One region of the Verrucosispora sp. FIM060022 genome, then DNA from elsewhere that is predicted to be linked to it. Evidence: riboswitches for the same ligand, from Rfam matches in the RefSeq annotation. Region 1 holds a riboswitch; each other region holds the start of a gene.
The links. Region 1 has a riboswitch for cyclic di-AMP ahead of EG812_RS24005 (coiled-coil domain-containing protein). Riboswitches for the same ligand answer to the same signal wherever they lie in the genome.
Positions count from the first base shown of each region.

Region 2: linked by a shared signal. The riboswitch ahead of EG812_RS13390 (coiled-coil domain-containing protein) and the one ahead of EG812_RS24005 (coiled-coil domain-containing protein) in region 1 are both predicted to bind cyclic di-AMP.
Region 3: linked by a shared signal. The riboswitch ahead of EG812_RS18845 (C39 family peptidase) and the one ahead of EG812_RS24005 (coiled-coil domain-containing protein) in region 1 are both predicted to bind cyclic di-AMP.

Region 1 is NZ_RQIV01000010.1:166,818-174,408, reverse strand. It holds gene EG812_RS24015 (alpha/beta fold hydrolase) at 1-2, shown strand, start outside; gene EG812_RS24010 (HelD family protein) at 114-2,228, shown strand; cyclic di-AMP (ydaO/yuaA leader) riboswitch at 2,379-2,512, shown strand; gene EG812_RS24005 (coiled-coil domain-containing protein) at 2,517-3,611, shown strand; gene EG812_RS24000 (1-phosphofructokinase family hexose kinase) at 3,825-4,805, shown strand; gene surE (5'/3'-nucleotidase SurE) at 4,802-5,626, shown strand; gene EG812_RS23990 (STAS domain-containing protein) at 5,631-5,993, opposite strand; gene EG812_RS29125 (hypothetical protein) at 6,352-6,498, shown strand; gene EG812_RS23985 (hypothetical protein) at 6,621-7,025, shown strand.
Region 2 is NZ_RQIV01000004.1:16,415-24,005, forward strand. It holds gene EG812_RS13375 (hypothetical protein) at 1-39, opposite strand, end outside; gene EG812_RS13380 (helix-turn-helix transcriptional regulator) at 142-474, opposite strand; gene EG812_RS13385 (carbonic anhydrase) at 677-1,375, shown strand; gene EG812_RS13390 (coiled-coil domain-containing protein) at 1,501-2,514, opposite strand; cyclic di-AMP (ydaO/yuaA leader) riboswitch at 2,519-2,649, opposite strand; gene EG812_RS13395 (YibE/F family protein) at 2,816-4,177, opposite strand; gene EG812_RS13400 (hypothetical protein) at 4,201-4,404, opposite strand; gene EG812_RS13405 (metal-sensitive transcriptional regulator) at 4,509-4,805, opposite strand; gene EG812_RS13410 (heavy-metal-associated domain-containing protein) at 4,926-5,135, shown strand; gene EG812_RS13415 (DUF8832 domain-containing protein) at 5,167-6,126, shown strand; gene EG812_RS13420 (heavy metal translocating P-type ATPase) at 6,138-7,591, shown strand, end outside.
Region 3 is NZ_RQIV01000006.1:337,472-345,062, forward strand. It holds gene pseI (pseudaminic acid synthase) at 1-788, opposite strand, end outside; gene EG812_RS18825 (glycosyltransferase family 2 protein) at 785-1,918, opposite strand; gene EG812_RS18830 (acyltransferase family protein) at 2,152-3,276, shown strand; gene EG812_RS18835 (hypothetical protein) at 3,434-3,802, shown strand; gene EG812_RS18840 (hypothetical protein) at 3,963-4,712, shown strand; cyclic di-AMP (ydaO/yuaA leader) riboswitch at 5,031-5,173, shown strand; gene EG812_RS18845 (C39 family peptidase) at 5,299-6,183, shown strand; gene EG812_RS18850 (alpha/beta fold hydrolase) at 6,289-7,032, shown strand; gene EG812_RS18855 (CDP-glycerol glycerophosphotransferase family protein) at 7,078-7,591, opposite strand, start outside.

The sequences.
Region 1 (7,591 bases):
AACAAGGGACCCCTGCTCTACCTGACGCGTTAACAAGGTGCCCTTCCTTGCACGTGGACGGCGGGGCGTAATCTCGTGCGGTTGGCCGGGCGGCGGGACGAGGAGCACGAGCGGTGGATCAGAGCACCCTGGATCAGGAGATCGCCGTCGAGCAACGGCATCTCGACCGGGTGTACGCGCGACTGGCCGAGCTGCGGCGCGGGGCGGTCCGCGCCGAACGGGACGGCTACCGGCTGGCCCGGGTCGGCAACTTCGGGGCGCTCGTCGAACGCGACGCGATGGTCTTCCACGCCGCGCAGCGACGTCACCTGTTCGACGCCGAGTACGAAGGGCTGGTCTTCGGCCGACTCGACCTGCGGGACGGCCAGGTGATCTACGTCGGGCGGCTCGGCATCCGCGACGAGGACGCCAGCACCCTGGTGGTCGACTGGCGGGCCCCCGCCGCCGCCGCGTTCTACCAGGCCACTCCCGCCGAGCCGCTCGGCGTGGTACGCCGACGCACGATCCAGTCCAGCGGGGAACGGGTCACCCGGATCGAGGACGACCTGCTCGACCCGGAAGCCGCACCGCCGGACATGCCGGTGGTGGGCGACGGCGCGCTGCTGGCGACCCTGTCCCGCACCACCGGCCGGGGCATGCGCGACATCGTCGCGACCATCCAGCGTGAGCAGGACGAGGCGATCCGCTCCCCCAGTTCCGGGGTGACGCTCGTCTCCGGCGGCCCCGGCACCGGCAAGACGGCGGTGGCCCTGCACCGTGCCGCCTATCTGCTCTACGCCGACCGGAGCCGGTACGCCGGAGGCGGCATCCTGGTCGTCGGCCCCTCCTCGGTCTTCGTCTCCTACATCGCCTCGGTGCTGCCGTCGTTGGGCGAGGACAATGCCACCCTGCAGTCGCTGGGCAGCATCTTCCCCGGCCTGGTCGCCACCCGCACCGACCCGCCCCGGGTGGCCGCGATCAAGGGATCGTTGCGGATGCGGCGGGTCCTGGAACGTGCCGTGCGGGACACCGCGCCGGGTGCCCCCACCGAGTTGCGGCTGCTCTACCGGGGACAGCTGCTGCGGTTGGAGCGGGCCGAGCTGAACACGGTCTGGAACCGTGCGCTGCCCCGTGGCGCCCGCCGCAACGAGGTACGCCGGGCCGGCTTCGACGGCGTCCTCGCCGCGCTCTGGGCCCAGGCCCGCCGGTTGGGCATCGCCGGCCTGCCCGAGCAGCGCGCCTTCGAGGACGAGTTGATCGACCGTAGCGACTTCCGAGAGTTCCTCAAGGCCTGGTGGCCCCGGCTGCATCCCCGGCACGTGCTCGGCTGGCTGGCCGACCACGAGCGACTGCGCCGGTACGCCGGCGGCATCCTGTCCGGGGCCGAGATCCGGCTGCTGGGCGAGGCCTACCGAGGGCTGGCCACGGACGGCCCGACGGTCGCCGACACCGCGCTGCTCGACGAGCTGGACACGTTGCTCGGTAAGCCGGTACGCCCGGCCCGAGCCAAGCGGGATCCGTTCCAGCTGGCCGGCGGCGTACGGGAGCTGAGCACCTTCGCCGACCGGCAGCGGGCTGCCCGACAGGCCGCCCGCGAGCGTCCGGAGGATTACCGGGACTACGCCCACGTGGTGGTCGACGAGTCGCAGGACGTCTCGCCGATGCAGTGGCGGATGATCGGCCGGCGGGGCCGGTTGGCCTCGTGGACCGTGGTCGGTGACCCGGCGCAGACCGCCTGGACGGGAGATCCGCAGGAGCTGAATCGCGCTCGGGAGCAGGCCCTGGGTCGGCGGCCGCGGCACCGGTTCACCCTCACCACCAACTACCGCAACTCGGCGGAGATCTTCGCGGTGGCGGCCGAGGAGATCCGCCGGGTGTACCCGGATCTTCCGCTGCCCACGGCGGTCCGCTCCACCGGAGTCGACCCGGTGCAACTCGTGGTGCCGGCCGCCGAGTTGACGACGAGCGTGGTGTCGGCCGCGGGCACCCTGCTCGGCGAGGTCGAGGGCACCGTCGGGGTGATCACTCCGGTGCCGTGGCGCGACGAGGTGGCGGGCTGGCTCGATGGCCTCGGCGGCGACCGCCTGCAGGTGGTGACGAGCCTGGAGGCCAAGGGCATGGAGTACGACGCGGTGGTGCTCGTCGCGCCGAGTGAGATCCGCGCGGTGCCCGATTCCGGTGTGCGTACGCTCTACGTCGCGCTGTCCCGGGCCACCCAGCGGCTGACCACGGTCGATGTGGCCACCTGACACCGAGCTACCGCCATTTACCAAAAATGATACTTTCGTCCGATTTCCTGGTGACCGGACGAACACCACGAGTCACACCGGCTGCACGGGTCACAGCAGCACCGGTAGGCTCGGACCCGGCCTCCGCCAGGCGGCACCCACCGGTGCCGGCGGTGGTCGCCGCCTAATCGCCCGCAGGGGCGAGCCGGGGAACCATGTTCCTGGGGTGCATCCGCGCACGCGCGGTAGGGATCTTCCGTCCCGAACCCGTCAGCTAACCCGGTCGGCGGCTGACGGAAGGACATGTGCATGCCAGCAGTGGCAACCGTGAAACCGGCCGCCCGAACGGCGGCCCTGATCTGCGCGGCGCTCGCTCTCGCCGTAGGCGTCGCGCTCGTACCCGGCCCGGCCGCGGCACACGGGTTACTGGCGGCGGCTCCCGCCGACGTCGGCGACGAGGGGGGCACCCCGGCGCTGCGCGCCCAACTGGAGGCGGCCAGCAAGGGCTACCTCGACGCCAAGGCCGCGCTGGACCATTCGGTCAAGCGACAGAAGCAACTGGCCGCACAGCTCACCACCACCGAGAACCAACTCACCGAACGCGGTGCCAAGGTCGCCGAGATCGCCGCACAGGCGTACCGCAGCGGCCGGCTCGGTGCGGCGTCAGCGCTGCTCAACAGCGGCTCTCCGGCCGGCTTCATGGACCGGGCGGCGGCGCTGGACGCGGTGGCCGCGAACGAGGAGCGCGCCCTGGGTGAGCTGCGGGCCACCCGCGACGAGGTCAGCAGGACCAAACAGGCGCTGGACGTGGAGGTCCAGGAGCAGCGCAAGCAGGTCGCGGTGATGGCCAAGCGCAAGGACCAGGCCGAGCGGGCGCTGACCGTGGCCAACGAGCGGGCGGAGGCGGCCGAACGCGCCCAGGCCGCCGAACGCGCCGCCCGCACCCCGAGCCGTGGTGGCGGTTCCAGCCCGACGGCCAAGCCCGCGCCCCGCAACTCGGACGGCTCGTGGCCCTCGGAGTCGTGCAGTGTCAACGACCCGACCCCGGCGAACGGCTGCATCACCCCGCGCACGCTGCACGCGCTCAACCAGGCCAAGGCGGCCGGCTTCACCCGGTACGTCTCCTGCTACCGCTCGGGCGGCTCGGGCGAGCACCCCAAGGGTCGGGCCTGCGACTTCGCCGCGCAGAAGAACGGCTTCGGTGGGGTCGCCACGGGCGGCGACCGGACGTACGGCAACAACCTGGCGGCGTACTTCGTCAACAACGCCGACCGGCTCGCCGTGCTCTACGTGATCTGGTACAAGCAGATCTGGCTGCCCAGCAGCGGCTGGAAGTCCTACAGCGGCGGTCGCGGCGACCCGTCCAGCGACCACACCAACCACGTGCACCTGTCGGTGTACTGACCTGTTCACACGACGCCGCCGGGTGGGACTTCCGCCCGGCGGCGTCGCATCGTGCCCGCGAAACGCCCACACTCCCCGCCGGTCGACGCGCGCGGTTCCGCCACCTTGGTTACCGTCTAAGACGGAAGTGGACATTTCGCCACGAAGGGGCGCAACGCGCATGAGACAACCCACCACGCGGTTCACCCGGTCCGGCACCTGCGGGTGGGCCCGGTGACCGGGCACGTCATGGTCTTCGCGCCCACACCGCTGCTGACCGTCACCGTCGACCAGCCCAGCGACGTACCGGAGCTGCACCTGCACCCCGGCGGACAGGGCGTCTGGCAGGCCCGGATGGTGCTGTCGCTCGGTGTCGACGTGGTGCTCTGCACGGCGCTCGGCGGCGAGATCGGGGAGGTCCTGGCGCCGCTGCTGGTCGGCGAGGGAGTGGACCTCAAGGTGGTGAACCGCGACTCCGGCGGCAGCGGCGGGTACGTGCACGACCGCCGCGGGGGCACCCGGCGGGAGATCGTCGACGTGCCCGGCCAACCGTTGAGCCGGCACGAGCTGGACGAGTTGTACAACCTCGCCCTCAGCGAAGGGCTGCGCGCGGAGGTGTGCGTGCTCAGCGGCCCGAACGACCCGTCACTGGTGCCCGCTGACCTGTACCGCCGTTTCGCCGCCGACCTCGGCGCCAACGGCAGCCGGGTGGTGGTGGACCTCAGTGGCGAACACCTGACGGCGGTCGTGGACAGCGGCGTGTTCTTCCTCAAGGTCAGCCACGAGGAGCTGATCGCGGACGGCCGAGCCGCCGACGACGACGAGGAACAGCTCACCCGCGCCATGTACGACCTGCACGCCGCCGGTGCGGAGAACGTGGTGGTCAGTCGGGCCGAGAAGCCGGCGCTGGCCCTGGTCGACGGCGAGGTGTTCGAGGTCCTGATGCCCCAGTTGGAAGCGGCCGACCCGCGTGGGGCGGGCGACTCGATGACCGCCGGGGTGGCCGCCGTGGTGGCCCAGGGCGGCGACGTCCGCACCGCCATCCGTACCGGGGCGGCGGCCGGCGCGCTGAACGTCACGCGTCACGGGCTGGGCACCGGTCGGGTCGACTCGATCACCGGCCTGGTCGAGCGGGTGCAGCTGGAGCCGGCGAGCATCCGGCCGCAGCACCGCACGACCCCCGACGAGCTGGCCCACCGGGCGGGCGGGCGATGACGCTGCGGGTACTGATCACCAACGACGACGGGATCGCCGCCCCCGGCATCCACGCGCTGGCCCGGGCCGCCGTCGACCGGGGTCTGGACGTGGTGGTGGCCGCCCCGCTGGAGGAGGCCAGCGGCACCAGCGCCGCGATGAGCGCGATCGAGCAGGACGGCCGGGTGGTGGTCCACGAGCACCCGCTGCCGGACCTGGACGGTACGCCCGCCTTCGCGGTCGGCGGGTCTCCCGGTTTCATCGCGCTCATCGCCGTGCACGGCGCTTTCGGGCCGCCGCCGCAGGTGCTGCTGTCCGGAATCAATCGTGGTGCCAACGCCGGTCGCGCGGTGCTGCACTCCGGCACCGTGGGTGCCGCGTTCACCGCCGCCGCGAACGGCTGTGCGGCGATGGCGGTGTCCCTGGACGTCCTGTCGGCCGGTGAGGCCACCGCGGCCAGCGGCGGGGCGGCGGTGGCCGCCGCCGCACGGGTACGCGACGCCGACCGGTACTGGTCGACCGCCGCCCGGGTCGCCCTGGACCTGCTGCCCAGGTTACCCACCGGGCCGGTGGCGAGCGTGCTCAACGTCAACGCGCCGGATCTGCCGTACGAGCGGCTTCGCGGGGTACGCCGAGGCAGCCTGGCCACCTTCGGCCAGGTGCAGATGACGGTCGCCGAAGCCGGTCACGGTTTCGTCCGCACGTCGCTGGAGGAGCCCGGTCAGGCGGTGCAGCCCGGTACCGACCTGGCCCTGCTCGCCGAGGGTTACGCCTCGGTGACGGCGATTCGGGCCGTCACCGAGGCGACCGATATTGATCTGTCCGGCCTCGACGCCGGATAAGGGGTCAGGCCCCCGGAAGGACCTCGGGTGTGGCGGCCCCCGCGTAGTACGGCTCGGGGGCGCCGAACAGGCCGAGCAGGCCGGTCACCCAGAGTTGCCGGTGCACGAACCGACTCGGCTCGGTCACGACCAGTTTCACGCCACTGACCTCGGCAGTCTGGAATCCGGCGACCATCGCGCTGATGCCTACCGAGTCGATGAAGGTGACCAGCCGCATGTTGAGCTCGATCCGGGCCGGCCGGCCCTTGGCCAGCACCTCGGCGATGGCCTCTTTCACTTCGTACGCGGTGTCGACGTCGATCTCCCCTCGCGGGGCGATCTCGATGACACCACCAGGCCGAACCGTCTGCAGGATCGACAGGCTCACGCGAGCACCTCCACTCGCCCGTACGACGGGCGCCTCATCAGTACGCGGGCCGCGACCGAGAGTATTCCTCCAACGGCCTCGGTCGCCACCCCTCGGGATGAGCAATTCGCGGACAGGGGCGTGCCAAGTCGCCCTTGTCCGGACTTTTCATGTCCTATCACTCGACGCGCTGGCCGCTATTCCACACCGCGCGCCAGCCCACGCCGTCGAACCAGGGTAGCGGGCCGATGCCAGCGGTTTCGATATCCAGCGCGGCGAGGCGTCCGCCGTGGGGCCGGCTCCGCTGGTAGCCGGGCTGCGGTCAGTACCGGAATGTGCCTAGCATCACCACTGACCGAATCGATGAGAGGACGACGACATGCTTCGCAGGCTCGCCACCCTGGCCGGCGTCAGTGCACTGCTCACCCTCGTCCTGGCCTGCGGTTTCGGCGGCGGGGGCGATGACGACGACGATGACGACGACGACTTCGCCCGGGCCGCCGTCGCGGTGGTGTCGTCCCGCTGATCCGGTTTGCGAGGGCATCCGGCGGGGCACAGCCTCCGAAGGCGTACCCCCGCCGCACGCCGGGCAAGCCGCCGAGGAGGTCTCATTCGGGCACCGGCCTCGGTCCTGTCGAGGAGGGAAGCATGTTCGGAACCAACCTGCTGGAACGCCGCAGCAAGCCGGAGCGGATCGCGGACGACGCCTGGCACCACCTCGTGTCGGCGGTGAGCACCGCGGGTGACAACCTCCGGGACACCGCCCGTTCCGCCCGGCACACCTCTGCGGGGCTGGCCGACGACGCCGGGGAGCTGGTGGGATCGGCCGCCGAGGAGGCCCGCCGCCGGGCCACCCGGGCCTTCGACGCCCTTGCCGGTCGCCGTCCCGCCCTGCCGTGGACCCTGCTGATCGGCGCGGCGCTGGTCGGTGCCGCGCTCGGCTGGGCTGCCGGCACCGCCGCCCGCGCCGCGGGCAGCCGTGACCGGTCCGTCGACGACATCGAGTTCGTGGACGTCGAGCGCCCCGACTCCCCCGCCGAGACCGACCGCTGAGCGGCGGCCTTCACCCTGCTGGCGTCGAACGGGCTCAGCTCGGGACGGGACCCCGTCCGACCGATCCGGTCGGACGGGGTCCGTTGCGCTGACCGGGTGTGGACGGCCAGCGAGTGGTGCGGGTGGTGGTCGTCGGAAGCTCACTCGCGTCACGAGCCGGCGCTGAGGCAGGCGGCCGGAGCGCCGCCCGACGGCGGCGGGCGGGTCGGGAACGCGGCCGGGCCGGTGGCCGGGGTGGACGCGGACGGACCCGGGGGCGACGCCGTCTGGCCGGTCGGGCTCGGGGAAGAAGAAGCCCGCGCTGCTGACGTTCGTCGACGTGAGGCGGGTGGCTCCGGTGCGACGCCCCGGCCCACCCTGCCCAGCCAGCCACAGATCGCCCTCCTTAGCGGGCCGGGCCTTGAGGCGTACGGTGCCGGTGGTGGGTGGCGTGGGCGCGGCGGACGGTGCCCCCGGTCGGGCTCGCAGGACGGGGCCGGCGCCGGCACAGCCGGGCGCAGACACCGCCGGATCGACGAGACCTCTCCGCATCTGAGTTCCTCTCGGGGGGAGACGCCCCACACCCC
Region 2 (7,591 bases), on a different contig from region 1:
CACCGACCACAGTGGACGGGTGAACGCGAGACTCGGCACGCGGTCAAACCTATCGCCCTTGCGGGACAACCGCAGCGGCCCGTTCGTTCAGGGGTGGCGAAGGCCACCACGCGCGAGACGGATGTCCGGCAGGGATCCGGGCTACGACGTGGTGCCGGCCACTGGCTCCTCGGTGAACAGCGCCAGCAGGTCGCCGACCTGGCGATCAGCCTCGGCGGGGTGCCGGAATCGACCGGACGGGTTGAGGGTGTACTCGTTGCGTCGCCCGACGCGGGTGCGCTGGAGATAACCCTCGGCCTCCAGGTCGGCGACGATGGCCTGGGCGGCCCGTTCGGTCACGCCCACCTCGTCGGCGACGTCGCGGAGCCGGGCGGTGGGGTTGCGTGCGATGGCGAGCAGTACGTGCCCGTGGTTGGTGAGAAAAGTCCAGTTACGGGCGTTCTCCCGCTCGCCTGTCGTTGCCATGTCGCCCATCGTATGGGCCTTTCAGCTTTTTCGGGCTATGCCATCGGGCCCTGCACCCGCTCGGCCCCGGAGCGCAAGCGTCCGGGGATACCTGAAATCCATATCACGCATTCCTTGACGTGGCTTGCGCTGCGTGTGACCGTTGGACCAGCCCGTGACCAGCGTCGGCCCGGGATGACCAGGCATCGCATGAGTAGCGAGGGGGCGCCGGATGAGTCGACCCGGACCGATCGGAACAGAGCTGCGGCCGGAGCGGGAACTGCTCACCGCGGATCTTCCGGGCGCGCCGCAGCTGGCGCTTGCCGAACTGATGGCCGGTAATCGGCGGTTCGTCACCGATACGGCGTGGCATCCCAATCAGAACGCCGGACGTCGCGCTGCCGTCGCCGGCGAGCAGCATCCGTTTGCGGTGATCGTGGGCTGCTCCGACTCCCGGCTGGCCGCCGAGATCATCTTCGATCGCGGGCTGGGTGACCTCTTCGTGGTCCGTACCGCCGGGCACACCGTCGGCCCGGAGGTGCTGGGCAGCGTCGAGTACGCGGTGTCGGTGCTGCGTACGCCGCTGGTGGTGGTGCTCGGGCACGACTCCTGCGGTGCCGTGCAGGCGGCCCGGGCGGCACTGGCCACCGGCGCGGCCCCCACGGGTCACCTGGGTGCGGTGGTGGACGCCGTGGTGCCCAGCCTGCGCCAGGCGCAGGCCGCCGGGGTGAACGACCTGAACGAGATCGTCGACATTCACATCGCGCAGACCGTGACGGCGATGCTGGGATCGTCGGCGATGCTGGCCGCCGAGGTCTCCGCCGGGCGTTGCGCGGTGGTCGGCATGTCGTATCGGCTGGCCGCCGGCGAGGTCCGGGCGGTGGCTGCGGAACCGGCGGAGCTGGTCGCCGAGGTCGCGTCCGCCGCCTGACGGCGAGTGCCGGCCCGACAGAGGCACCTGACGGCACCCGCCGGGCCGCCGAGGGCGTCAGCCGACGGACCGAGGGCCGTCCCACCAGACGGCGGGACGGCCCTCGAAGTGATACCGGACGTGCGCTAGTACATCGAGACGTGCACGTGGTCTGTGTGGTTCGACGGGCCGCTGTAGGAACTCCAGCCGGTCGCCGGGAACCAGATCTGCCGGTTCCAGATCACGTAATAGACACCCAACCGGTCGGCGTTACGGACCAGGAACGCGGCCAGGTTGTTGCCGTAGATCCGGGTGTCGTTGTTGTACCAGGGCCGGAAACCGCTGTTCTGCAACGACCAGTCACATGCTCGGCCCTTGGGGTGCTCCCACTTGTCACCCGGTCGGTAACAGCCGACGAACCGGTTGAAACCGGCGCGCTTGACCTCCTTGTACATGTGCAGGGTGCGCGCCGTGATGCAGCCGGACGTGGTCGGGTCGTTCTGGTTGCACGATTCGGGCTTCCAGCCGCCGTCGGCTGCCCGGTTGGGACCGGGCCGGGCGACCGGAGAGGTGGCGGCCACCAGGCCGCCGGTGAGACCGACGCCACCGACCAGGCGGAGCGACTTCTCCGCGTCGCTCTTCTTGCGGGCCATGTCGTTGGTCAGCTTCTGCTGCTCGCGTACCTCGGCGTCGAGCGCCAGTTTGGCCGTCTCGGCGCGGCGCTTGACCGCGTTGACCTCACCCAGCTTCTTGCTGTTGACCAGGTTCAACTCGTCGAGCGCGGCGGCGCGGTGGATGAACGAGTCGGGGGCGTTGCTCTGCAACAGCATGGCGATCGCGCCCACCCGGCCGGTCCGGTACGACTGGGTGGCGATCTCGGCGACCTGTGGGGCGAGGGCGTCCAGGTCCGCCTCGGCGCGGCGGACCTCGACGGCGAGCTTGAGCTGCTTCTTCTTGGACTTTTCCAGCTTGGACTTGGCCTTGGTGTAGTCCCGGTTCGTCGCCTCGATCAGCTCGTTGAGCATCGGCGGGTCGTCGTCATGGCCGGCCGGTTTGGGGGGCTTCGGCGCAGCCGCCGCCGGCAGCGGGCCGGCGAAGACGGCGAACGCGGCGAACACGGCCACCACGGGCGTCAACCAGCGGCGTAGGGGTGCCGTCACTGTCTTCCCTTCCATCGACCGCCGACCGGGTTAGCTGACGGGTTCGGGACGGAAGTGGCCCCTACCGCTGGTGCGGATTCACCCCACGTACCTGGGTTCCCGGCTCGCCTGGTGGCGATTGGGCGGTGGCACCGCAGGCGCCGGTGCGCGCCTTCGGCGGTGACCGGCAGTGAGGTTACCCGACGGTCGGTCTGGTCCTCTACGCGCCGAACCCGGCAAGATGTGTCATTTCGTAATCGCACTGGGTGACGAGTGACACGCTTGTCGATCCTTTCGGTCGGCGTGCTCACGTTGAGGAGTGTCACCATGGGGTGTCGGTGCTCCTGTCCGGTTCGGGCCACTCCGAACGGGTGGCGGGGGGCGTGTGACGGGGACGCGGTGTGCTGAGGGCCTGGAGCGTCTCGGCCCGGTCCGTCGCCGGTCGCGGCTGGGCGACGGCCACGTCGTCGGGTGCTCCGGGTGCCGCGTTCGCCCCGGTGCGGCGCCGTCCGGCGGTGGTCACCACCGTGGCCAGGGCGGTGGTCAGCGGTACGGCGGCGATCAGCCCGAGCGTGGCCACCACGCTGCGGACGATCTCCTGGGCGAGGAACTCGCTTGTCACGATCTGACCCAGCGCGCGGGAGTCGGCGGTGAGCAGGAGCAGCAGCGGCAGCGACGCGCCGGCGTACGCCAGGACGATGGTGTTCACCACCGAGGCGATGTGCGCCCGGCCCACCCGGGTCGCCGAGCGGTACAACTCGCGGCGGGACATGTTCGGGTTGGCGTGCGCCAACTCGGTGACCGCTGCGGCCTGGGTGACCGTGACGTCGTCCAGGACGCCCAGTGACCCGATGATGATGCCGGCCAGCAGCAGGCCGTGCAGGTCGACGTCGCCCCGGAACATCGACAGGGTGGTGGCGTCCTCGCTGCCGAAGCCGGTCAGGTGGGTGGCGTTGGTGGCGGCCAGGCCGAGCAACCCGGTGAGTACGAGCGCGCCGAGGGTGCCGAGTACGGCGACCGAGGTCTGCGCGGACACCCCGTGCGTCAGGTACAGCACCACGAACATGATCAACGCGGCGCCGACGATGGCGACCACCAGCGGCGGCTGACCGGCGCTGATGCCGGGCAGCACGAAGGTGAGCAGGATGGCGAAGCTGGCCGCCAGGCCGGCCAGGGCGGCCAGCCCACGCAGTCGTCCGAAGGCGACGATGGCGGCGGCGAAGAGCACCCCCAGCCAGATCAGTGGCGTACCGCGCTGGTGCTCGGCGATGTTGTAGGTGCTGATCGCCGGGTCCTCCGGGTCGATCAACGAGACCAGGATGACATCGTCGTCGACGCTGACCGAGGGTGCGCCCGGCCCGGCCGGGATGGGGGTGTCCACGTGCTGGCCGGCGTCCGGGCCGTCCTGTACCCGTACCGTGACGGTGCCGCACGGGCCACCGGCCGTCGTCGGGGTGCCCTCCGGCACCGCGGGGTTGGGCGGGCAGGGTTCGGTCACCACCCGGGTGACCGTGCCGTGGTACCGGGGCAGGTCGTCGCCGGCCTCCGGGCGGGGGGCGTCGCGGGGCCAGAGCACCAGCGCGGCGACAAGCGTGGCGAGGAAGAGGGGGACCACCGTCACGATGAGGATCCGCCGCACCCCGGGTGGGGTGGGCGGAGCGGCACGGCTGTGATCGGCGCCCATTCGATAGTCTCCCAACGATTTCTTCAGCGGAGTACGTGTCGGCGGGCGAGTCGGTTCAGCCCGACCGTACGACTCTCGCGGTGGGCGGCCGAGGCGGCCGGAACGTGGCGGAGCCGCTGCGTACGGTGAGTGCCGGGGCGGCCGTCGTCGTCGCCGGGCAGCGGCGGCGGTGCGGGTGCGCGTCCGGCGGCGCGGTGGGCCGGAAGGCGCGGATGTCGGCAGGCCATCGTGTGCGAATGGTAGCCAGCCCAGGAACGGATCGCAGGACGCGTGGGGTTCGTCGGCGGTTCGTGAGCCCGGGCGGTGGTCGACGGGTGGGCCGGAGAGTGGGTCAGCCGCGCTTCATCAGACGGCCGACGGCGGCCATCATCTCGGTGGCCATCTCGTCGGCGCGGCCCTCGGCGGCCCCCTCGTGCATGCAGTGCCGGGCGTGCCCGTCGAGCAGGCCGAGGGCGACCTTGTCGAGTGCGGCCTGGATGGCGGAGATCTGGGTGAGCACGTCGATGCAGTAGCGATCCTCGTCGACCATCTTCTCGACGCCGCGCACCTGGCCCTCGACGCGGCGCAGCCGGGCGAGCAGTTGGTCCTTGCTGGCGGTGTAGCCGCGGATCGGCGTCGGTGTGGTCATGAGCACGAGGATAGCCTACCCCCAGGGGGTATGCTACGGTCGCGTTGGAGATACCCCCCTCGGGTATGTTCGTGGCACCGGTCGCCCCTCGGCCGGGCCAGGCGGAAAAGGAGAAGCCCCATGGTCACCACGACCTACCAGGTGCAGGGCATGACCTGCGGACACTGCGTCGGCGCGGTCAGCAACCAGGTCGGTGCGCTGCCCGGCGTGACCGACGTGACGGTCGACCTGCCCGCCGGCCGGGTCACCGTCACCAGCGAGCAGCCGCTCGACGAGAACGCGGTACGCGCGGCCGTCGACGAGGCCGGATACGAACTGCTCGGCGCCTGAGACGACCGGCGGCGGAAACCGAGGTGCAACGATGAACACAGCGACGAAGCTCACCGGCTTCGCGCTCGGCCTCGCGGCGGTGTTCGGTGCGGCGTACGGGGTCGGCCAGGTGACCGGCCCCGCCGCCCCGGTCGTCGCCGACGGCCATGACGCGGGCCCGCACGGCACCGCCGCACCCGGGCAGGAGACGGGCGGGCACGACGCATCGGGAGCCGCCGGACACCTGCCCGGCGGGCTGCTCGTCTCCGACCGGGGCTACACCCTGGTTCCGGTCGCCGCCCCCGAGGGTGAGTTCGCCTTCCGGGTCAGCGGGCCCGACGGCAAGCCGGTGACCCGGTACGAGGTGACGCACGACAAGCCGATGCACCTGATCGTCGCCCGGCGTGACCTCTCCGGCTTTCAGCACGTGCACCCGGAGTTGGCCGCCGACGGCACCTGGCGGGTCGCCTCGCCGGTGAACTCACCCGGGGTGTGGCGGGCGTTCGCCGACTTCACCCCGACCGGCGGCGAGCCGCTGACCCTCGGGGTAGACGTGACCGTGCCCGGCGAGTTGACCGAGCGACCCCTGCCCGCCCCGGCCAGCAGCAGCACGGTCCACGGCTACACCGTCGACTTCCACGGCACACCCCAGCCGGGCGGCAACACCACCCTGACCTTCACCGTCAGCCGTGACGGGGTGCCGGTCCGCGATCTCGAACCGTACCTGGGGGCGTACGGCCACCTGGTCGCACTACGCCAGGGGGACCTGGCCTACCTGCACGTGCACCCCGAGGGCGGGCCGGGCGACGGGTCGACGGCACCCGGGCCACAGGTGCGCTTCGCCGCCGAGTTCCCCTCGGCCGGGGCGTACCGGCTCTATCTCGACTTCCGACACGACGGGGTGGTACGCACCGCCGAGTTCACCGTGCACGTCGGTGACCCGGGTGCCATCCCCAGCCCGGAGGGCGTCATCGCCGACGAGCACGGCACCCCCGGACACGAGCACAACTGACGGGACCAGCGATGAACACCAGCAGACCGCTGCCCACCGCGACCGGCCGGATCGAGCTGTCGATCGGCGGGATGACCTGCGCCTCCTGCGCCGCGCGCATCGAGAAGAAGCTGAACCGGCTGGACGGCGTGCAGGCCAGTGTCAACTACGCCACCGAGAAGGCGACCATCTCCTACGACGCGCCGGTCACCCCGGACGACCTGATCGCCACGGTGGAGCAGACCGGCTACCGGGCCAGCCTGCCCGCGCCGGCCACCGCACCGGCGACCACCGACGAGCCGGTGGACGAGTTGCGCAGCCTGCGTACCCGACTGTGGGTATCCGTGGCGCTGACCGTGCCGGTGATCGCGTTGGCCATGGTGCCGGCCTGGCAGTTCACCTACTGGCAGTGGCTGTCGCTGGTGCTGGCCGCCCCGGTCGTGGTCTACGGCGGGCTGCCGTTCCACCGGGCCGCCCTGGTGAACCTGCGGCACGGTGCCGCGACCATGGACACCCTGGTCTCGGTGGGCACCCTGGCCGCCTTCGGCTGGTCGGTGTGGGCGCTGTTCCTCGGCACCGCCGGTACGCCGGGCATGACCCACCCGTTCAGCTTCGACATCGGCCGTACCGACGGTGCCGGCAACATCTACCTGGAGGCGGCGGCCGGGGTGACCGCGTTCATCCTCGCCGGCCGGTACTTCGAGGCTCGCTCCAAGCGCACCGCCGGGGCGGCCCTGCGCGCCCTGCTCGAACTCGGTGCCAAGGACGTCTCCGTGCTCCGCCACGGCGTGGAGACCCGCATCCCGGTCGAGCAACTCGCGGTGGGGGACCGGTTCGTGGTGCGGCCCGGCGAGAAGATCGCCACCGACGGGACGGTGGACGAGGGTTCCTCGGCGGTCGACGCCAGCCTGGTCACCGGTGAGTCGGTGCCGGTGGAGGTCGGGGTGGGTGACGCAGTGGTCGGCGGGTGCGTCAACGCCGGCGGCCGGCTGGTGGTCACCGCCACCCGGGTCGGTGCCGACACCCAACTGGCCCAGATGGCCCGACTGGTCGAGCAGGCGCAGTCCGGTAAGGCCGCCGCCCAGCGGCTCGCCGACCGCATCTCCGGGATCTTCGTACCGATCGTGCTGCTGCTGGCGGCCGGCACGCTGGGCTGGTGGCTGGGCTCCGGCGCCGGGCCGACCGCCGCGTTCACCGCCGCGGTGGCGGTGCTGATCATCGCCTGCCCGTGCGCCCTGGGCCTGGCCACGCCGACCGCGCTGCTGGTCGGCACGGGGCGCGGCGCGCAGCTCGGCGTGCTGATCAAGGGACCGGAGATGCTGGAGTCCACCAGGCGGGTGGACACCGTGGTGCTGGACAAGACCGGCACCGTCACCACCGGCCGGATGACCCTGCTGGAGGTGATCCCGGGCGCGGGCGAGCGGCGCGACGAGACCCTCCGGACGGCCGCCGCGTTGGAGGCCGGCTCGGAGCACCCGGTGGCCAG
Region 3 (7,591 bases), on a different contig from region 1:
AGGGCCGACAGTTCCGCGGGGTTCAGGGAGAAGTCGGAGTCCACGCCACCGTCGGCCCGGTCCAGCGTGATGTGCTTCTCGATGAAGCAGGCGCCGAGGGCCACCGACGCGACGGGCACGCCGATGCCGGGGGTGTGGTCGGAGAGGCCGACCGGTACGCCGAACGCCTCGGCGAGCACCGGGATGCGGCGCAGGTTGCTGTCGGCGGGTGGTGCCGGGTAGGCGGCGGTGCAGGCCAGCAGCACGATCCCGCTCGCACCGGCGGACCGGGCCGTACGGACCGCCGCGTCGATCTCGGCCAGGGTGGCCATTCCGGTGGAGATGATCACGGGTTTGCCGGTGGCGGCGACGAGCCGGATCAACGGCAGGTCGACCAACTCCGAGGAGGCGATCTTGTACGCGGGCGCGTCCAACCTCTCCAGCAACTCGACAGCCGTGGCGTCGAAGGGGGAGGAGAATACCGTCAGGCCCCGCTCGCGGGCCCGCTCGAAGATCGGACCGTGCCACTCGTACGGGGTGTGGGCCCGCTCGTAGAGCCGGTACAGGTTCTGCCCGCCCCACAACTCGTGGCCGCCGGAAATGCGGAAGGCCGGGGCGTCGACGTCGATGGTGATGGTGTCCGGCCGGTACGTCTGGAGCTTCAACGCGTGCGCACCGCTGGCGGCGACGGCGTCCACGATGGCCAGTGCCCGGTCCAGGTCACCGTTGTGGTTGCCGGACATCTCCGCCACCACGAAGGGACGTTCGCCGGTGCCGACCAGATGCGGCCCGATCTTGAGCGTGGTCATCGCGTTCCGTTTCCATGTGTCCGCACCAGTGTGCGAGGTCGGGTGGGGTCGGACCCCGCGTCGTGTTCGGCGTCGGGGCTGGTCGTCGCGGGCGGTGGGGCCGACGGGCTGCGTAGCCTGCCGGCCAGCCGGTGGGCGCGGCGCAGTGCCACGTAGGCCAGGTAGTTGTTCCGGTCGACCAGCCGGTGCTTGAGCCCGGCCACCCCGCCGGGCCGGGGGTAGCCGCCGCCGGGTAGGTGCCGGCGGTAGTGCGCGGCGACCCGGCGGAAGAAGCGTCGTCGCAGGTGCGGGTGCAGCCGGTCGTCGTTGCCGACCACCACCAGGAAGTGGTTGACCATGAGGTCGAACAGTTCCGCATGCCAACGCCCGTCGGGGTGGTGCTGCCGCAGCCAGGCGAAGAGCCGGTCGTACTGGTCGAAGGCGTCGAAGTGCCGGCCGCTGCGGGTCGAGGTGATCGCACCCTGGCGGCCCTGCCGGTACAGGTAACAGATCCGGTCCAGCACCGAGATCCGATCCGCGCCGATCAGCAGTGGATGGCTGAACGGAATGTCCTCGTACCAGCCGGGGTGGAAGCGCAGCCCCAGCTCAGCCATGAACGCCCGGCGTACCACCTTGTTCCAGGCGGTGTGTTGCACCCGCAGCAGTTGCGGCCGGTCGACCAGCCGCACCACGCCGGGTGTCCCGCGCAGCAGGTGACTGCTGGCGTCGATGTCGCGACGTCCGCACTCGTGCACCCGGAGATGGTCGATCATCATCACGTCGGGCCGGTCCGTACGCAGCCGGTCGAGCATGGCCGCGATGGTGCCCGGCGGCAGCCAGTCGTCACTGTCGACGAACCAGACGTACTCGCCGGTGGCCACGTCCAGGCCCGCGTTGCGCGCCGGCCCGAGACCGCCGTTCCTCTCCAGGTGCAGCACCCGCAAGCCGGGGTGGTCGGCGGCGTACTCGCGCAGCAGTTGTCCACACCCGTCCGGCGAGGCGTCGTCGACCGCGATCAGCTCCACCGCCGCCGTCTCGTTCGCGGGCACGTCCTCGCGAATCGAGTCGAGGCACTGACGCAGGTACGCCTCGACGCCGTAGACCGGCACGACGATGCTCAGCAGCGGCGCTTGCGTCGGCTGATTGACCACGCCGACACCCTCGACCGCCCGGATGGACAGGACGGGAACCAGACATGGCCGGCAGCGGTGAAGCGATTGAACAGCGTGACAGCGTACGGTCACCGATCACCCGACGAGTGGATCGATCAGTCAGCGGGTAGGGTGCCCGACGGGCGACGCCGGATGGCCCCGGCAGCCGATCGGAACGGGCCAACCGGCCCTGGGGAGGAGAGACGCGTGCCGCCGACGCCGGAGGTGCCCGCATGACCAGCGCACCGGTGGCGGCACCGCCGGGCTCCGCGACCGACCGGGCCCTGGCCAGCCGGCTACCGTCGTTGACCGGGCTGCGGTGGATAGCCGCGCTGCTGGTCTTCGGCTTTCACGCCGGCACCATGCGGATCATCGCCGAGCCGGATTACCAGGCGGTCGTCGGCAAGGTCTTCACTCTGGGCCTGTCCGGAGTGCAGTTCTTCTTCATTCTCAGCGGCTTCGTGCTGGTCTGGTCGGCCCGACCCGGCGACTCCCGGCGGCGGTTCTGGCGGCGCCGGTTCGCCAAGATCTATCCGAACCACGTCCTGCTCTGGGCGTTGGCCATGGGGGCCGCCGTCTGGTTCGCCGATCCGATCAACCCCGTCGCGGCGCTGGAGAACCTGTTCCTGATCCAGGCCTGGGATCCCCGTCCCGGGTACTTCTACAGCGTCAACAACGTGAGCTGGTCGCTCTCCTGCGAGCTGTTCTTCTACCTGTGCCTGCCGCTGGTCCTGCCACTGGTACGCCGGGCCCGGCCCTGGCAGCTGTGGGCCGTGGTGATCGCCGTACCGCTGCTGATTCTGGCGTTGTGGCCCGCCCAGACCCTGGTGCCGGAGCAGAGCCGATGGTGGTTCACCCAGGTGTTCCCCCTGGTCCGCTCGCTGGAGTTCTGGATGGGCGTGGCCGCCGCCGAACTCATGCTGCGCGGGCGGTGGCGGGGTCCCGGCCTGCCCCTGGCGAGCCTGATCTTCGTGGGCACCTGGGTGGCCGCCGCCGAGTGGATCCGGGCCGAGTTCTGGGCGGCGCTGCTGGCGGCGGCGTACGTCCTGGTCATCGCCGCGGCGGCGGACGCCGACGTGCGGGGGCGGCGCTCCCCGCTGCGGTCGCGCCCGATGGTCTGGCTCGGCGAGGTCTCGTTCGCCTTCTACCTGGTGCACGTGTTCGTGATCATGACGATTCTCCGGATCACCGGGGACTGGGGGACCGGCCTGCCCGGCTGGTGGGGCCCGGCCGCCGTGATCGGCTTCCTGGCGCTCACGCTGGGGCTCGCCGCACTGGTGCACCGCTTCGTCGAACAACCGATGATGCGTCGCCTGGCCCCGCGCCGGTCCCCTCCCGCTGTCCATCCTGGACGGTGAGCTCACTCCGCTGACGCGCGGCGCTCCGGGTGACCCGAATCAGGTTCTTCGCTGCGACACGCCCGGCGGCAGTGCGGCCCGCGGGACCTGACGGTAGCGTGGCAGCGTGCTTCCGATCGTCCCCACTCGTCCTCCTCTGTGGTGGTTGGCGCGTCGGGTGGCACGGCTGCTGACCGGATTCGCTGTCGCCGCCGCGTTCGCCGTCGGCGCCTGGACAATGCCCGCACCCGCCGCCCATCCCGGTGATCTCGGCCCAGCGGCGGGCCCTGCCGGGCAGCCCAGCATGGTCAGCTTCGCCCCGCCGACCGAGGCGTTGGCATCCGACCGGTGCGCCGCGATCCCGCCGACAGCCGATGGACTGGCGAGTGGCGACGACGACCGCCCCGGCGCTGGCGCCGCGACGGCACCGGTGCCGTCGGCGCGGACCGACCAGGGCGTCGACCTGGCTGGCGCGGCTGCCGACGATCAGCCTCCTGCGGTGGACACCTCGGGTCTGCGGTGCGGCCGCGCCCCGCCCGGCGCCTGATTCCCGCCCATACCGTCGGTTGACCCGGACGGCCCTCTGCGATCGGGCCCCCACCGTGGGTGTCCTGCCGCGCTCCACCACCCTGACGATCCGCCGCTACCCGGCGACCCGCCACCGGCGGCACCCCGGGCCGCCACATCCGCTTCCGTGAGGTATCGACATGGAGAAGACCGTTCTCTACCAGTTCCTGATCGACGCGCCTCGGGCCGCCGCCATCTGGTCGGTGTTGCTGGTGCTCGCGCTGGGCGTGCTCACCGCGCTTGTCGCCCGGCCCGAGCCGGTCCCGCCGACCGACCGGACCCCGGACCTCCCGGACCACGACGATGTCGCGGACCAGCGTCGCTACGCCGGTGAGGTCGCCGTCGCCGCGGCGGGCGCCGCGCAGAACGCCGGCCGCCGCCGGGCCGCATGGCACCGCGCGCAGACGGAACTCGACCGCGCCTGGGCCGCGTACGACGAGGCGGAGGCCGCCGCCCGACGGCTCGCCGCCGCCACCGTCTGGCCCAGCCCCGGTACGCCCCGGACCCCCGCCGAGTACGCGGCTCGGGAGCGCTGGCTGCACCACGCCGCGATGGCCGCATACTGGCGCGGCGACCTGACCGGGCGGCAACTCGCCGACGCGCTGGCCCACCGGGCCGGCTGGGATCCCCGACGGCACCCCGCCGAGCAGGAGATCTTCCTGGCCCGGGTGGTACGTGACGGCCGCCTCGCGGCCTACCAGGCGGCCGCGCAGCAGGAACGCGACGCCTGGCGGGCCGCGGAACTCGCCGCCGACGCCGCCCGCGCGCTCTCCACCGAGGCGTACGCCGCAGCGCAGCGGCTACGGCCGAACCCGCTGCCGGTGCCGCGCCGGGTGGTCGTCGGTCGGCCCGCAGCGACCCTGCGCTGGCGGCCGGCCCGGGTGGGATGAGCCGTCGCGACCACGCCGGTTCAACAACAGGTGGGCCGAAATTCGGTGACCCCGGTCACAGTAATTGCCGAATCGGTCAACGTGGGTCAGACGTCGAAGTGGGGCGCAATGTGCGGGGACATTGTGAACGTCCGGTCCGGTTACCGCCCCGACAGGGATGTCCGCGAGCGCTGTCCCATTGAGCGACGACAGTTCCGCGATACCCGAAAATAATCGCACCGGACCAGGTTTAAGCAGGTCAGGGCAGGCTTGGCAGGAGCGATACCGACCAGTAGTGTCGCCCTGTCCGGTGCGGTAAATGATCGCAAGTGGCGACGCCGCGCCGACCCGCTCAATCGTGATCACACGAACCGGGGAACCACTGCACCACTTGGGGTGAATCCGTGAGCCACGGCTCGCGGTAGGGCGATCTTCCCGCCCGAATCCGTCAGCTAACCCGGTCGGCGGTGTCGGAAGGAGTTCCTGTCCTCGTGCAGCACAATTCGATCCCCCCGATATTCCCCCGCCTCCACGGCACCGTGGTGCCTGCGCTCGCCGGTCCGCTCTCCGCAGCCTGAGCCAGGCCCACCCGTCCACCCCTCAGCCCGTGGAGGATCTCGTGAAGCACACCCTCAAGCGTCAGCTCCGTAAGCTGGCCACCGAACGCCCCTATCAGCTTCTCGCCACGTCGGCGGCGGCCCTCGTGCTGGCCACCGGCGCCGGTGCCCTGGTCGCCCGGACCGACGACAACCTGGTCGACGCGCCCACCGCGGCCGCCGTGGCCGAGCTGCGCGACGACAGTGCGGCCTCCCGTTCCCTGGCGCGGGTCGCCACCGCCCCCAGCAGCGCCGCTCCCAGCAGTGCCGACCCGAGCAGCGCCGCCCCCAGCAGTGCCGCGCCGAGCAGCGCCGCCGCCTCGCCGTCGGCGCGGGCCGCCACGGCGGACCCGGACGTGGCCAGTAAGAAGGCCGCCCCGAAGCCGCCGGCGGAAAAGGTGCTGTCGTACGACTACCAGGCCCAGATCAACGGTTACTACTGCGGCCCGGCCGCGGTGCGCAACGCGCTGAGCGCCGCCGGCATCGAGCGCGGCCAGGAGACCCTCGCCGCCCAGCTCGGCACCACCTTCGCCGGCACCAACTCGGCGTACGACACCACTCGGGCGCTCAACGCCGCGGTCAAGGGCGAGCCGTACAAGACCACGATGATCCCCGGTGGCGCGGCGACCCCGGCCCAGATGGACCAGCTCCAGGCCGATGTCGTGGCGGCCATCTCCGACGGGCGTGGCGTCGTGGTGAACGTCGCCGGCAGCGTCGTGGACACCGCCGGTGGCTGGCACTCCTTCCCCGGCGGCCACTACGTCGCCGTGGTCGGCTACGAGGACGAGGGCCGGATGGTGAAGATCGCCGACTCGGCCGACGCGTCGTACTACTCGTACTGGTTGAGCACCATCGACCTGGCCAACTGGGCTGCCACCCGGGGCTATTCGTCCTGACTCCTGCTGTTCGTGCCGGGCGCCGACCCTTCGGGGTCGGCGCCCGGTGTCGTATCCCGGTCGCGGCTCTCGCCGACCGGCCCGGGCGGTGGCAGACTGCCCGACATGATCACGGAGTCGGGTGAGCGGGGCAGCGCGCCGGTGTTGTTGCTGCTGCACGGGATGGGTGCCACCGGCGACGTGTGGCTGCCCTGCGCACCGCTGCTGCACCAGCGGTGGCCGGGACGGTGGATGGCCCCCGATCTGGCCGGTCACGGCGCGTCACCCCCGCTGCCGGCGTACTCGTTCGCCGCCCTCGCCGATCAGGTCGCCGCGAGCCTGCACCCCGGCGACCGGGTGATCGTGCTGGGCCACTCGCTCGGCGGGGTGGTCGGGCTGGCGCTCGCCGCCGTGAGCCGGGCGGTCACCGTCGACGCGGTGGTCGGGCTCGGCATCAAGGCGGTGTGGTCCCCGGCGGAGTTGTCCCGTGCCACGGATCTGGCCGCCCGCCCGGTCACCTGGTTCGACAACCGCGACGAGGCGGCACGCCGCTACCTGCGGGTCGCCGGGCTGGCCGACCTGCTCAGCCCGGAGGATCCCGCCGTGGCGGCCGGATTACGGCAGGAAAACGGCCGGTGGCGGTTGGCGATGGACCCGAGCGCCTTCGCTGTCGGCGAGCCCAACCTGGGTGCGCTGCTGGCCACGATCGACGCGCCGGTCCTGCTGGCCCGTGGCGAGCACGACCCGATGGTCACCGACGCGCAGCTCAAGGAGTACGGCGTACCGGTGGTGACGCTGCCCGGGCTCGGCCACAACGCCCACGTGGAGGACCCGGCGGCCGTGCTGGCTCTGCTCGACGCCGTACGCTGACCGGGCTGCCGTCACGGAGGCGTCCGGTCAGGGCGCTGGCGGTGCTCAGGTGGCGGGGGACAGCGGCGAGTCGCTGGCGGTGCGGGGAGTCGGGGCGGACCAGGACGGGTCGAGCTCGCGCCGGGCCGCCGCCAGGAACGCCTCGGCGTACGTCTCGGCCGGGAAGTCGCCGAGGTATCGGCGACGGGTGGCCCACCGGACCCCGGCGAGCGGATCGGTCTGGAGCAGCTGCGTCAGCACCTCGTCGAGATTGACCATGTCCCGGCGCAACACGTAACCGGAAGCGGCCAGCGGGAACCGTTCGAGGAACCGGTCACCGTCGGCGCCGGTGTCGGTGACCGCGTACGGCTTGCCCGAGTACAACCAGTCCGACACCACCCCGGAGACGTCGGAGATCAGGGCGTCCGCGCGGTTCACCGACTCGGCCAGGGTCAGCCCGCTCGCGGCGGCACCGAAGAGGTGCTGACGGCCGGTACGTGCCCGGTCGGCGGCGAGCAGGTCGTGCAGCCGCGCCAACTGGCGGGCCGAGGTCGGATTCTGCGTGGTGTAGGGGTGCGGC